Regions from separate parts of the [Clostridium] scindens ATCC 35704 genome, predicted to be linked through region 1. Evidence: riboswitches for the same ligand, from Rfam matches in the RefSeq annotation. Region 1 holds a riboswitch; the other holds the start of a gene.
What was found. Region 1 has a riboswitch for thiamine pyrophosphate ahead of thiT (energy-coupled thiamine transporter ThiT). Riboswitches for the same ligand answer to the same signal wherever they lie in the genome.
Positions count from the first base shown of each region.

Region 1 (7,331 bases):
TCTTCAACTTCCGGGACGGACAGGACTTTGAGATATTCGATCTGGAATTTGACGAGGGAGGCATGATGCCAGGGAACCGGCAGATGAACGGAACCAGGGAATTCATTACTGTATATTCGGGACAGCTTACCTTAAGCTTCCAGGATCGGGAATATGTATTGGAAGCCGGGGAGGCAGCCTCCTATAACGCTTTCGACGATTATATCTATAAGAACACAGGAACCGGGATGGTGACTGCCAGCATAGTAGTCCATTACCCGAATTAGAAAGGAGCATTGCAGCATGGAGAATCAGAAGCAGCGCGTGTATGACGCATTGGACAAGTTGAAAATCAAGTATGAGGTGGTAGAGCACGAGCCGGTGCACACCATGGAAGACATGGACAGGCTTGGCCTGCCGGAAAAGGGAACCCTATGTAAGAATCTGTTCTTAAGAGATTCTAAGGGAAAGAGGCATTTCCTGGTGACTTGCGAGGAAAGCAAGAAGGTAGACTTAAAATCATTGGGAAGGCAGCTGGGAGGAGGAAACCTCAGCTTCGCTTCAGAAGACCGCCTGGAAAAATATCTGGGCCTTAAGCAGGGCAGCGTGTCTCCCTTTGGCCTCATGAACGATACCGACCATGCAGTAGAGTTCTTTATCGACAAAGACTTAAGCAGATGCAAGAGTCTGGGTATCCATCCGTTGGAAAATACGGCCACGGTATTTTTGTCTTTTAAGGATCTGGATAAGTTTTTGTGGGATCTGGATGTAGATGTGGTGAAGATTAAGTTGTGATTTTAGGGAAGTAGTGCCCGCCTCCAAGCCGCCCGGTACTTCGCTGGCAATCCCGCGAGGTGCAGGCGGTAATGACGCAAAAAATGATTTAAGGAAGTATCATCTTTACCATGAAAAAGGCCCTTGAAGGGCCTTTTCTTTTGCCAATACAATGAAATCATTCTGGTAAACCCCATATAACGCCTTTATAGATGCCCCCTGCGTAAAGCGTACAGAAACGCCGGCACTCACCGCAGAATTGCCAGTAAATTGCCGGTAGCCCGGGAGGGAGGAATCGCACCCCCTCCCTCCCGGGCGTACCACCAACTTACCGAATTCCTACACCAACCTGCTTCAACGCCTTTGCAACCGGGGGAATGGAGATGATCACCAAGGTGATGACTGCCTCAGCGCCCAGATATCCGCCCTGGTACATCGCGGAATATGCCCAGGGATTCATGCCTTTTGGAGCAAATGAGGCGAAGAAGATAACGCCGGACAAGGTCGAGCAGAGGAACCTTCCAAGAACGCCTGCAAAGTATCCAACCTGTAGGCCGTATTTTCGATTGCTGAAAAAGCCTGACAGGCCAAGAGCGCCGAAAGCCAGGGGATAATCCAGGATTACCTGGGGGATGGTCAGCATATAGGGATCAACGATGAATTGAAGCAGGCCATAGGCGGCGCCAGCCAGCAGACCATATTTGGGGCCGAACCAGTAGCCGATCAGACAGATAAACAGCATGGACATCAAAGTGATAGAGCCGCCCATTGGCATTTCCCATACTTTGATGTAGGATGTTACCATTGCAAGAGCGATTCCCATAGCAGAAAAAACGAGTTTCTTCGTTGCGGCGTGTGTTGCGCCGCTTTTTGTGATATTTGATTTTGACATATTATATTCTCCTTCCTTACGCCAGCATTACCCGGATCAAGTTCAAGGGTCTGCGCGTCTTCGCGCATCTCAGCCATATCAGCGCCCCATATGGGTCTTATGATAGGAGTCATGCCGGAAATTGTCAAGTAGGAGAGAAAGTTTATACTTTTTTTATTGCAAGTTAGGGGAATGAGAAGTAGAATAGAGAAGGTATTGATAGATGAAAGTGAGGAAGCGTATGGAACAACAACAGAACAGACAGGGTCAGGGCGGCCAGGTGCCACCTATGAAGCCGGAAAGTTATGGCAAGCGGCTGTGGCACCTGTGGGGGCCGGTCGTAATATGGCTGGTGATCGGGATACTCGTAAGCATGATTGCAGAGTATGCTTTGACTTCTGTGTATATAGTAAGCCATTATGGCAATGAATTGAATCAAGGAAGCAGCCTCAGCCAGACGATGGAACTGATGGAAAAGGACGGGGCTTCTATCATGAATGCTGTCGTCAAGCAGATGAATGCCTATTCTACTCCGATCAATGGAGTGCGGGCTCTGATCGTGATACCGGTTATGGCATTCCTGTTCCATAAAGACAGGGCAAAAGAGAAGGCAATGGGATTCCACCCCAATAAAAAGGCGCCTATCTGGAAATATTTCGCAGTCATTGTCATTGCCGCTGCTATGTGCCTGGGGCTGAATAACCTGATTACTATAGGGAATTTCTCGGCGGCCAGCGAAACTTATACAGAGACGCTGGAAGGAATGTATTCCGCGCCGCTGGCTTTGCAGATCGCGGTATTGGCAATCATCGTGCCCATCAGTGAAGAACTGGTATTTCGCGGGCTGCTTTTTAAGCGTTTTAGGGAAAATGGAGGATTCATGCAGGCAGCGCTGCTGTCGGCATTCGTATTTGGATGGATTCATAATAATATCGTCCAGATGATATACGGGTTTGTAATTGGAATGATGCTGGCTTATCTGTATGAGAAGTATGGCTCGGTAAAGGCGCCGATTCTGGCGCATATGTCTATGAATCTATTATCAGTGCTGGCGACGAAGTACAAACTGCTGGAATGGCTGGCAGAAGATGTTCTGCGTATCGGAATCGTAACGGTTGCGTGCGCGTCCATAGCCGCCACCATGTTTGTGTTCATCCAGAGAATAGAAGAGAAACCAGATATCCCGGGGAAATCCGAAGAACATGAGAATCTGGCAGCCGTATAAACTGCCAGATTCTTTGCTTTCATGAAATAAATAGTCTGATTATCTGACAATTTGAGAAAAGTTACGGTTTACAAGCCGGGGAAAATGTAGTATAGTAATAAAAAATTAAATGAAAGGACTGAATATATGAGCGGACAGAGCGCAAGCGGTCAATGTGGCTTGTACCGTCCCGGGTTTGAACATGATAACTGCGGAATCGGTGCAATCGTCAACATTAAAGGGCAAAAAAGTCATAGTACTGTGGCAAATGCATTAAAGATTGTAGAAAACTTAGAACATAGAGCTGGCAAGGATGCCGAAGGTAAGACAGGTGACGGAGTTGGAATCTTATTACAGATATCCCACAAGTTTTTCTCCAAAGTCTGCAAGCCTCTCGGCATCCTTTTAAGTTCACAGAGAGATTACGGAGTCGGGATGTTTTTCTTCCCTCAGGATGAGCTGAAGAGAAATCAGGCGAAGAAGATTTTCGAAGTAATCGTAAAAAAGGAAGGCATGAATTTCCTGGGCTGGAGGGAAGTGCCGGTTAAGGCGGAGGTCCTGGGAAGCCGTGCGCGGGAATGTATGCCCTGCATTATGCAGGGATTCATCGAGCGCCCGAAAAAGGTGGAGAAAGGCCTGGATTTTGACAGGCGGCTGTATGTGATCCGGCGGGTATTTGAGCAGAGCAGCGATGACACTTATGTGGCATCCCTGTCAAGCCGCACGATTGCCTACAAGGGAATGTTCCTGGTAGGCCAGCTGCGTTCGTTCTTCGAAGACCTGCAGGATGCGGACTACGAGTCCGCGATAGCTCTCGTGCATTCCAGGTTCAGCACCAATACGAACCCCAGTTGGGAAAGGGCGCATCCGAACCGGTTTATCGTACATAACGGAGAGATCAATACGATTCGCGGCAATGCGGACAAGATGCGGGCAAGGGAAGAGAACATGGAGTCAGAATACCTGAAGGGCGAGCTTCACAAGGTGCTGCCGGCCATCAATATCGCAGGATCTGACTCTGCCATGCTGGATAATGCCATTGAATTCATGGTGATGAGCGGGATGGACCTGCCGCTTGCCGTCATGATCGCGATTCCTGAACCTTGGGCCAATACGAAGAATATGTCCCAGGAGAAGAAGGATTTCTATCAATACTACGCCACCATGATGGAGCCGTGGGACGGGCCCGCGTCTATTCTTTTCTGCGACGGGGACTGCATGGGAGCCGTCCTTGACAGGAATGGCCTTCGTCCTTCCAGATATTATATCACGGATGATGACACACTGATCTTGTCTTCCGAGGTGGGTGTGCTTGATATTGACCCGGGCAAGATCGTCGTAAAAGAGCGCCTGCATCCTGGAAAGATGCTGCTTGTAGATACCGTGCAGGGAAAGGTGATCGACGATGAAGAACTGAAGGAGAGATACGCGAGCCGTCAGCCTTACGGAGAATGGCTTGACAGCAACCTGACAGAACTTAGCAGCCTTAAGATTCCAAACCAGAAGGTCCCGTCCTATACGCCGGAAGAATGCAAGCGCCTCCAAAAAGCCTTCGGCTATTCCTACGAGGAAGTGAAGACATCCATCATGAACATGGCGAAAAATGGAGTGGAAGGGACGGCAGCCATGGGAATCGATGCCCCTCTGGCGGTGCTCTCGGACAAGCATCAGAATCTGTTCGGGTACTTCAAGCAGTTGTTCGCGCAGGTGACCAATCCTCCCATTGACGCGATCCGGGAGGAAGTAGTGACTTCCACCACCGTCTATATCGGCGCGGATGGCAACCTGTTGGAAGAGAGGGCTGAAAACTGCAGGATGCTGAAGGTGGAGAATCCGATTCTTACCAGCACGGATCTTCTAAAGATCAAGAGTATGAAGGCAGACGGATTCCAGATAGCGGAGATTCCCATTATCTATTACAAGAATTCTAGCCTGGAGAAAGCGATCGACTACTTGTTCATCGAGGTAGACCGGGCAATCCGCGAAGGCGCCAATATCCTGATCCTCTCGGACCGGGGCGTGGATGAATATCATGTAGCCATGCCGTCCTTGCTGGCATTGTCGGGATTACAGCAGCACCTGGTGAGGACGAAAAAGAGGACTTCCGTCGCAATTATTCTGGAGACGGGAGAGCCAAGGGAAGTGCATCATTTTGCAACCCTTTTGGGCTACGGCGCTTGTGCGATCAATCCCTATCTTGCCCATGAGTCGATCCGGCAGCTGATTGATACGGATATGCTTCAGAAGGACTACTATGCGGCCGTGGATGATTATAACCATGCGGTGCTTTCCGGAATTGTAAAGGTTGCGTCCAAGATGGGAATATCCACTATCCAATCTTATCAAGGAGCAAAAATATTTGAGGCGATCGGCCTGAAGGAAGCGTTTATAGATAAATATTTTACCGATACCGTAAGCCGTATCGGCGGCATCGGAATCGAAGAGATTGCCCAGGACTATGTGGCGCGCCATTCGCAGGCATTTGACCCGCTGGGGCTGGAAGTGGATCTGACCTTGAACAGCATCGGGCAGCATAAGTCCAAAAGCGGCGGAGAAAAGCATCTTTACAATCCGCAGACCATCCACATGCTGCAGCAGTCCGCCAGACGCGGCGATTATGAAATGTTCAAGAAATATACGGATATGGTGAATGAGGAAGGCGCGCACATCAATCTGCGTGGCCAGCTGGAATTCAAGTATCCGAAGAAGGGGATTCCCGTAGACGAAGTGGAGAGCGTGGATTCGATTGTCACCAGGTTTAAGACAGGAGCCATGTCCTATGGCTCCATCTCCAAGGAAGCCCATGAGACGCTGGCCATCGCCATGAACCAGCTGCACGGCAAATCCAACAGCGGCGAAGGCGGCGAGGAGATTGAACGTCTGGATACAAACAGATGCTCGGCGATCAAGCAGGTAGCTTCCGGCCGATTTGGCGTGACGTCCAGATATCTGGTCAGCGCCAGGGAAATACAGATTAAGATGGCGCAAGGAGCCAAGCCGGGGGAAGGCGGACACTTGCCGGGAGGCAAAGTATATCCATGGATTGCAAAAACCCGTCATTCTACGCCAGGAGTAAGCCTGATCTCCCCGCCGCCTCACCATGACATTTACTCCATCGAAGATCTGGCCCAGTTAATTTATGACTGTAAGAACGCCAATAAAGACGCAAGGATCTCGGTAAAACTGGTGTCGGAGGCAGGCGTCGGCACGGTTGCCGCAGGAGTAGCCAAAGCAGGCGCGGGACTGATCCTGATCTCAGGCTATGACGGCGGTACCGGGGCGGCCCCAAGAAGTTCCATCCATAACGCTGGCCTTCCGTGGGAACTGGGCCTGGCCGAGACGCATCAGACGCTGATCCAGAATGGCCTTCGGGAGCGGGTGCGGATCGAGACGGACGGCAAGCTGATGAGCGGCCGGGATGTGGCTATTGCCGCGATCCTTGGGGCGGAGGAATTCGGCTTCGCCACAGCGCCTCTGGTAACGATGGGATGCGTCATGATGCGGGTCTGCAACCTGGATACTTGCCCGGTGGGGGTTGCCACCCAGAATCCGCAGCTGCGGAAACGATTCACAGGCAAGCCGGAATATGTCGTGAACTTTATGCGCTTCATCGCCCAGAATCTGAGAGAATATATGGCGAGGCTGGGAGTGCGTACCGTGGATGAACTGGTTGGACGCACCGATCTTCTGAAAGTCAGGGAAGACGCCACCTCCGACAGGGCGGCCACGCTGGATCTTAAGCAGATTCTGTATAATCCATATGAAGGAACGAAGACGCCGGTTACATTTAACCCAAAGAAGAGGTATGACTTTGAACTGGAGAAAACGCTGGATGAGAAGGTATTGGTCAAGGAATTGCTGCCATCTCTGGAAAAGAAGCAAAAGAGAAGCATAGAAGTGGATGTTACCAATACAAACCGGACATTTGGAACCATTTTTGGATCTGAGATTACCAGGAAGTATCCGGAAGGACTGCCGGAGGACAGTTACGTGGTAAAATGCAGTGGTGCCGGAGGCCAGTCTTTTGGCGCGTTCATTCCTCAGGGACTGACACTGGAACTGATTGGCGACAGCAATGATTATTTTGGAAAGGGACTTTCCGGCGGCAAACTTGTCGTATATCCGCCACGCAGCGCAAAATATAAGCATGATGAGAACATTATAATAGGAAATGTGGCGCTCTATGGAGCGACAAGCGGAAAAGCATTCATCAACGGAGTCGCAGGGGAACGTTTTGCAGTGCGAAACTCAGGCGCGACGGCCGTAGTGGAAGGCGTAGGAGATCATGGATGCGAGTATATGACGGGTGGACGCGTGGCGGTTCTTGGAAAGACCGGTAAGAACTTTGCGGCAGGAATGAGCGGCGGCGTGGCGTACGTACTGGATCTGGACAACAGCCTGTACAGGAATGTGAATAAGCAGCTGGTAAATATCGAGCATGTGACATCCAAATTCGATGTAAATGAACTGAAAGGCATGATTGAGGAGCATGTATCCTATACC
Region 1 covers NZ_CP036170.1:2,642,182-2,649,512, forward strand. The annotation lists gene HDCHBGLK_RS13670 (helix-turn-helix domain-containing protein) at 1-266, shown strand, start outside; gene HDCHBGLK_RS13675 (prolyl-tRNA synthetase associated domain-containing protein) at 283-774, shown strand; gene thiT (energy-coupled thiamine transporter ThiT) at 1,082-1,645, opposite strand; TPP riboswitch at 1,642-1,744, opposite strand; gene HDCHBGLK_RS13685 (CPBP family intramembrane glutamic endopeptidase) at 1,848-2,849, shown strand; gene gltB (glutamate synthase large subunit) at 2,976-7,331, shown strand, end outside.

Region 2 (7,331 bases), 770 kb from region 1:
CCGTAAGAGGGTGCTTCCAATCTCTGTCAACCTTTCCCGGATGCATCTGGGAGAGGCCGGGTTTAGCCAAAGAACTGCATATGAAAACGGTGGCGGAAGGCATTGATACCAGCAGCCTTGTGAACTTCCTGAAAGAAGAAGGCTGCGACATGGTGCAGGGATATGTGTTCTACAAGTCTATGCCAGCCCGGGAATTTGAATACGAGATACTGGAGAAAGAAAGTGGGACGGTTGTATGAAACGCAAGATAGATATGAGTGAAATATCAGATGGAAAATTATATACGGCAAATGACATGGTAAGGGCAGACTGCCATGACTGCGAGGGGTGTTCCGCCTGCTGTAAAGGGATGGGGAATTCGATTCTTTTAGATCCGCTGGATGTATGGCGGCTGTGCACGGGACTTTCGCTGGACTTTGACGGTCTGATGAAGAGATGCCTGGAACTGCACGTGGTGGATGGAATGATACTTCCCAACTTGAGAATGGATAGGGAAGGCGAAACGTGCACGTTTCTGGATGAACAGGGAAGATGCGCAGTCCACCCATACCGGCCGGGCATATGCAGGCTGTTTCCATTGGGAAGATATTATGAGGAAGAGGGCTTCAAGTATTTTCTGCAGGTTCATGAGTGCAGGAAGACGGACCGGGGCAAGATCAAGGTGAAGAAATGGGTGGATGCGCCGGATCTGAAGGCTTATGAAAAGTATATCTTTAGCTGGCATGATTTTTTAAGAAAGTGCGAAGAAGGATTAAACGGACTTGATGAAGAGCAGACAAGGATTCTCAACCTGTATGTCTTAAAGACCTTTTATCAGACCGCATATCCAAAAAACCCGCAGGCACAGGCATTTTACGAGGAGTATAGCCGCAGGCTTGCGCAGGCGAAGGAGACGCTGGGAATGGAGGTGTCCGCATGTATATAGCAGATCTGCATATTCACTCCCGCTATTCCCGGGCCACCAGCAAGGACTGTACCCCGGAGCATCTGGATCTTGGGGCAAGGCGCAAAGGAATCCACCTTGTGGGAACCGGGGACTTTACCCACCCCGCTTGGAGGGAAGAACTCAAGGAAAAACTTGTGCCGGCTGAAGACGGGCTCTATGTATTAAAGGAGGAGTACCGGATTCAGGACGAAACCTGTACAGATAGGATAATTCCCCGATTCGTGATTACCGGAGAGATCAGTTCCATCTATAAAAAGAACGGAAGAGTGAGGAAGGTACACAGCCTGATTCTGCTTCCTGGCCTTGAGGAGGCGGAGGTGATATCCAGGAAGTTGGAGGCCATCGGAAATATCCATTCTGATGGAAGGCCGATCCTGGGGCTGGACTGCCGCGACCTGCTGGAGATCGTGCTGGAACTCTGCCCCGAGGCGATCTTTGTCCCGGCCCATATCTGGACGCCTCATTTCTCATTGTTTGGCGCGTTCTCCGGATTTGATACGGTGGAAGAATGCTTCGGGGATTTGTCGCCCCATATTCATGCCATGGAGACCGGACTTTCTTCGGATCCGCCCATGAACTGGCGGGTATCCGCCCTGGATTCCTATCATCTGATCTCCAATTCGGACGCCCATTCTCCGGCGAAACTGGGAAGGGAGGCCAACCTTCTGGATATCGAGTTGTCCTATCAAGGTCTCTATGATGCGATCCAGAAAGGCCAGGGACTGACTGGCACCATAGAATTCTTTCCGGAAGAGGGGAAGTATCATTTTGACGGACATCGGAAATGCAACCTTTGCCTGAGTCCTCTGGACACGGAGAAATATCAGGGAATCTGCCCCGTGTGCGGCAGAAAGATTACCATCGGCGTATCCCACCGGGTAGAGCAACTGGCGGACCGGGCGGAAGGCTATGTAAGAGCGGATGCCAGGCCATTCGAGAGTCTGGTGCCTTTGCCGGAAGTCATCGGTGCTTCGGTAGGGCGCTCGGCAGCCAGCGCCAGGGTGCAGAAGGAATATCAGAACATGCTGCGACGCCTGGGGTCAGAATTCGATATCTTAAGAACCATGCCTTTGGAGGAAATACGCAGCGTGTCGGGATATTTGATATCCGAGGGAATCGGAAGGCTGCGGGATGGAAAGGTAGAGAGGATTCCGGGGTTTGACGGGGAGTATGGGACTATAAAATTATTCGCTCCTTCAGAAATAGAAAATACCAGCGGCCAGATGGACTTCTTCGATCTGCTGGGAGGAAAGAAAGAAGGCGATGGAAAAAGCGCCAAAGCAAAAGACAGGGTAAATGCAGCCATAGAAGATGGAATAACTTCCGCGAAAGCGAAGCAGCCAGAAGAAGACGGCAAGGAGCAAAGCTCAGGCACCAAATTGCCGCTGTCTGACAGGCTCAACCGCGAGCAGGAGAGGGCAGTACGGTCTACAGCCAGGACGGTAGCCGTAATCGCGGGGCCAGGCACGGGAAAGACCAAGACCTTGATCAGCCATATCCTGTATCTGATAGAAAATAGAAAAGTAAAGCCCGGGGAGATTACAGCGGTTACATTTACCAATCAGGCGGCGTCCCAGATGAGGGAGAGGCTCAGGAATGCCCTGGGAAAGAAGAAGCAGATCCATACGATGCAGATCGGAACCTTCCACGCCATCTGCCTGGCATTTCTGAAAGACCAGGGCAGGGAATTTTCTATCTTGGATGAAGAAGGGGCACAGGAGATCGCGCGCGGGCTCATTGAGGAATACCGGCTAAAGGACACGGTGAAGAAGTTCTTATGCAGGGTGTCTGCCTGGAAGGCAGAAGGAGAATTGCCGCAGGAGGACACAGACGCGTTCCTCGCCTATCAGAAATATCTGGAAGACAGGCAGCTTCTTGATTTTGACGACCTTCTGCTGGAGACATTAAAGATGATAGAAGAACCACAGGCTTCTGCGGGATGGGAGAAGCGTTTCTCCTATCTTCTGGCGGATGAGTTCCAGGACATCAATCCTTTGCAGTACCGCTTGCTTAAGGCATGGAATAAAAAAGGCCGCGAGTTGTTCGTGATCGGTGACCCGGATCAGTCCATCTATGGATTCCGAGGGGCAGATGCCAGATGCTTTGACCGGCTTGTCGAGGAACATGAGAGTACAGAGGTGATAAGGCTTGTAGAGAATTACCGTTCCACGCCTCAGATCCTGAATGCCGCTCTCGCAGTGATCTCCCATAATCCCGGAGAAGACAGAAGACTTGCTGCCAACCGGGAGGAAGGCGATAGGGCGCGCTTGGTGACGGCAGAGTCGGGGATGGGGGAAGCCATCTTTATTGTCAAGGAGATCAACCGCCTGGCCGGAGGAATCGGAATGCTGGAAGCCCATGAGTTATCCGGCGCCGTCAGGACAGAAGGCCGAGTCCGGGGATTTGACGAGATTGCCATATTGTACCGAGCCAACCATCAGGCAGATCTGCTGGAGAAATGCCTGAAGAAGGAAGGGATTCCATATATTGTGGCAGGAAGAGGATCATTTCTGCAGGAAGAAAAAGTACGGGGAAGCATCTGCTTCTTCCGTTATCTTGACAATCCCATGGATATCCTGGCGAAGGAGCAGTGCCTTAGACTTCTGTGGAATATGGATGGCAATCTGGCTGCGGAAGAAGTACTGGAAAGGATGGCGGGCAAGTATCGTCCTTTATACCAGAAGAAAAAGCCACAGAAGTTCCTGGAACTGTGGATGGAGGAACTGCAGCTGGAAGATAATGAGGCAGTGAAGAAGCTGGTGGGCATGGGTGTATTTTATAAGGCGATGCCGGAATTCATGTTGGCGGTCCAATTAGGCATAGAAAGCGATATTAAGCGGTGCGGGAACCGGAACTACGCTTCGGGCGCGGTCACCTTGATGACGCTTCACGGCGCGAAGGGACTGGAATTCCCGGTTACCTTTATCTATGGGGCAAGGAAGGGGCTGATTCCCCTGGAAAGTGAAAAAGGGACAACGGATCTGGAAGAGGAACGCAGGCTTCTGTATGTAGGCATGACAAGGGCGATGGAGGAATTGATTCTAACGACGTCAAAAGAGGCATCCGGTTTTCTGGAAGGGATGCCGCCAGAACTGATGGAGAGAGAAACGGCACACAAAAGGAGGGTAGAACAGTGCCATCAGATGAGTTTGTTTGAACTGTAAATGTAACGACTTGGACTATGTTTCACACAGAGAATGGAGGAATTCGTATGAGTGAAGAACAGGTAAAAAGGATGCATGATGGCAAAGGATTCATAGCGGCTCTGGACCAGAGCGGCGGCAGCACGCCAAAGGCCCTTAAAAATTACGGGATCGGCGAAGAACGGTATCAGTCGGAAGAAGAGATGTTTGACATGATCCATCAGAAGCGTACAAGGATTATCTGATTGAAAAGGGCATTCTTCCGATTCTGAAGGTCGATAAAGGACTTGCCGCCGAGGTGGACGGGGTGCGCCTTATGAAGCCAATCAATGGACTGGATGCTCTCCTTGAGCGGGCAAAGGAGCGCCATATATTCGGAACGAAGATGCGTTCCGTCATCAGCAGTTATAATGAGAAGGGAATCCATGAGATTGTCAAGCAGCAGTTCGCCTACGGCATCCAGATAGCAAAGGCGGGATTCGTGCCGATTCTGGAGCCGGAGGTAGACATCCACAGCCAGGAGAAGGGGAAGATCGAGTCGTTCCTGAAAGCAGAGATAGATAGGTATCTGGCCGATCTGGATGATGGCATCCGGATCATGTTCAAACTGACCATTCCCGATGAAGCCGGCCTGTACGACAGCATTGCCTCAGACACCCATGTAGTCCGGGTGGTCGCGCTTTCCGGCGGGTACAGCCGTGAGGAAGCCAATGAGAAGCTTGCGCAGAATCACCATATGATTGCCAGTTTCTCCAGAGCACTGACGGAGGGACTTACTGACTCCCAGACGGATGACGAGTTCAACGAGATGCTGAGGGAATCTATCCAGGCAATCTATGATGCTTCCATGGCATAGGAAAAGCATCTTGCAAGGACAAGGCCTGTATAGTATAATTAACGAAGGAACAACAGGGGTGCTCGCGTAAGCGGGCTGAGAGTAAGCTGTATCGCTTTAACCCATAACCTGATTTGGATAATGCCAACGTAGGGAGATATAGAAGTAAAGTGTAGGATTTTACTGCTGTAATGCTATCTGCGTTACAGCAGTTTTTAGTTTAAAGAATTCCTGCAGAATCTCTTCTGCCAGCATTCATCCATCTGTCATTCAAGAACAAAACGAAAGGGTGGTAAAAGAATGAGAAACTATGCAACACAGATGGAGGCGGCACGAAAAGGAATCGTGACCAAGGAACTGGAGACGGTAGCGAAAAAGGAGCGGATGACGGTGGAGGAACTGATGACTCTGGTAGCGTCCGGGAAAGTGGCAATCTGCGCCAACAAGAATCACGCATGTATCGACCCGGAGGGCGTAGGTTCCATGCTGAAGACCAAAATCAATGTGAACCTGGGCGTTTCCAGAGACTGCAAGGACTACAATGTGGAGATGGAGAAGGTCATGGAGGCAGTCAACATGGGAGCCCATGCGATTATGGACCTGTCTTCCCATGGGGATACGGTACCGTTCAGGCGCAAGCTTACTCATGAGTGTCCGGCTATGATTGGCACGGTACCGGTGTATGATTCCGTCATCCATTACCAGAGGGATCTGGACACACTGACTGCCAGGGATTTTATAGACGTGATCCGGCTGCACGCGCAAGACGGCGTGGATTTTGTGACTTTGCACTGCGGAATCACCAGGAAGACCATCGAGCAGGTGAAGAAGCATAAGCGTAAGATGAACATCGTATCCCGAGGCGGCTCCCTTGTATTTGCGTGGATGTGCATGACCGGGGAAGAGAATCCGTTCTATGAGTATTATGATGAGATCCTGGATATCTGCCGTGAATACGATGTGACCATATCCCTGGGAGACGCCTGCAGGCCCGGATGCCTTGCAGACGCTACGGATGTGTGCCAGATCGAGGAACTGGTGCGGCTGGGAGAACTGACGAAACGCGCGTGGGAAAAGGATGTCCAGGTCATGGTGGAAGGGCCGGGACATATGCCCATGGATCAGATTGCCGCGAATATGAAGGTACAGCAGTCTATCTGCCAGGGCGCCCCCTTCTATGTGCTGGGACCTCTGGTTACGGACATTGCGCCGGGCTATGACCATATCACTTCCGCGATCGGGGGAGCCATCGCCGCCGCTTCCGGCGCTGCATTCCTGTGCTACGTAACGCCGGCGGAGCACCTGGCCCTTCCGAATGTAGAGGATGTAAAGCAGGGGATCATTGCCTCCAAGATTGCGGCCCATGCGGCAGATATCGCAAAAGGCGTACGGGGCGCAAGAGAAATCGATGACCAGATGGCGGACGCGAGAAAAGCTCTTGACTGGGAGGCGCAGTGGGCCTGCTCCATTGACCCGGAGACGGCCAAAAGAATCCGGGAAGAGCGCAAGCCGGAGCACGAGGATACCTGTTCTATGTGCGGAAAGTTCTGTGCGGTGCGCAGCATGAATAAGGCGCTGGCAGGAGAACATATAGACATTTTGTAAGATATATGGATTCTGCCAAGGGGGACATGTGGTAAATGACTGTTCATTCGGGAGTGAAGATGTTATACTAAGGACTATAATCCACGGGAAAAATATCGTCATTAGAGCAGGAGGTATCATATGGGAGAATTATCAAAACTGCCGAATATCGGGCCCAAGGTAGAGGAACAGCTTCAGGAAGTAGGAATCACGACTTATGAGCAGTTGAAAGAGATGGGGAGCCAGCAGGCGTGGCTTAAGATCAAGGCGATTGATGATTCCGCCTGCATGCACCGCCTGCTCGCGCTGGAAGGCGCAATTCAAGGCATCAGAAAAAGCGAATTGTCTGTAGAGAAGAGAGCGGAACTAAAGGAGTTCTATAATGCCGCCAACTTGACGTTCCGATCGAAAAAAGATAGTATGTAATCAGCAAAGATAAAAACACAACGTATGCTTATGCATACAGTCCGGTTGGTAGTCCGGGCGCGGCACTGTGCTATTTGCGCGGGCTGTCAGTAACCTTCCTCCTTAGGTCGTCCATTCTTTTGCTTATGTTTTCATTAAGGAGGAAAAGAACATGGACAAAGTATTGGTAACACTGACGGTATTTTTTGAAGATCCTTTTTGGGTCGGCGTGGTGGAGAGGATCGCAGAAGGAAGTCTTTCGGCTTCGAAGATTACATTCGGAGCAGAGCCGAAGGATTATGAGGTCTGGGATATCCTGCTACGCGGTTATGACAGGTTACGCTTTAGTCCGGCTGTTGAAACGGCTGTAAAAGAGGCGAAAGTGAATCCAAAGCGCAGGCAGAAAGAGGCCCGCAGG
Region 2 covers NZ_CP036170.1:1,872,697-1,880,027, forward strand. The annotation lists gene HDCHBGLK_RS09550 (EAL domain-containing protein) at 81-239, shown strand; gene HDCHBGLK_RS09555 (YkgJ family cysteine cluster protein) at 236-925, shown strand; gene HDCHBGLK_RS09560 (UvrD-helicase domain-containing protein) at 916-4,110, shown strand; partial or broken gene HDCHBGLK_RS09565 (fructose bisphosphate aldolase) at 4,158-4,945, shown strand; TPP riboswitch at 4,990-5,097, shown strand; gene thiC (phosphomethylpyrimidine synthase ThiC) at 5,225-6,529, shown strand; gene HDCHBGLK_RS09575 (TfoX/Sxy family protein) at 6,650-6,934, shown strand; gene HDCHBGLK_RS09580 (YjdF family protein) at 7,086-7,331, shown strand, end outside.
Region 2: linked by a shared signal. The riboswitch ahead of thiC (phosphomethylpyrimidine synthase ThiC) and the one ahead of thiT (energy-coupled thiamine transporter ThiT) in region 1 are both predicted to bind thiamine pyrophosphate.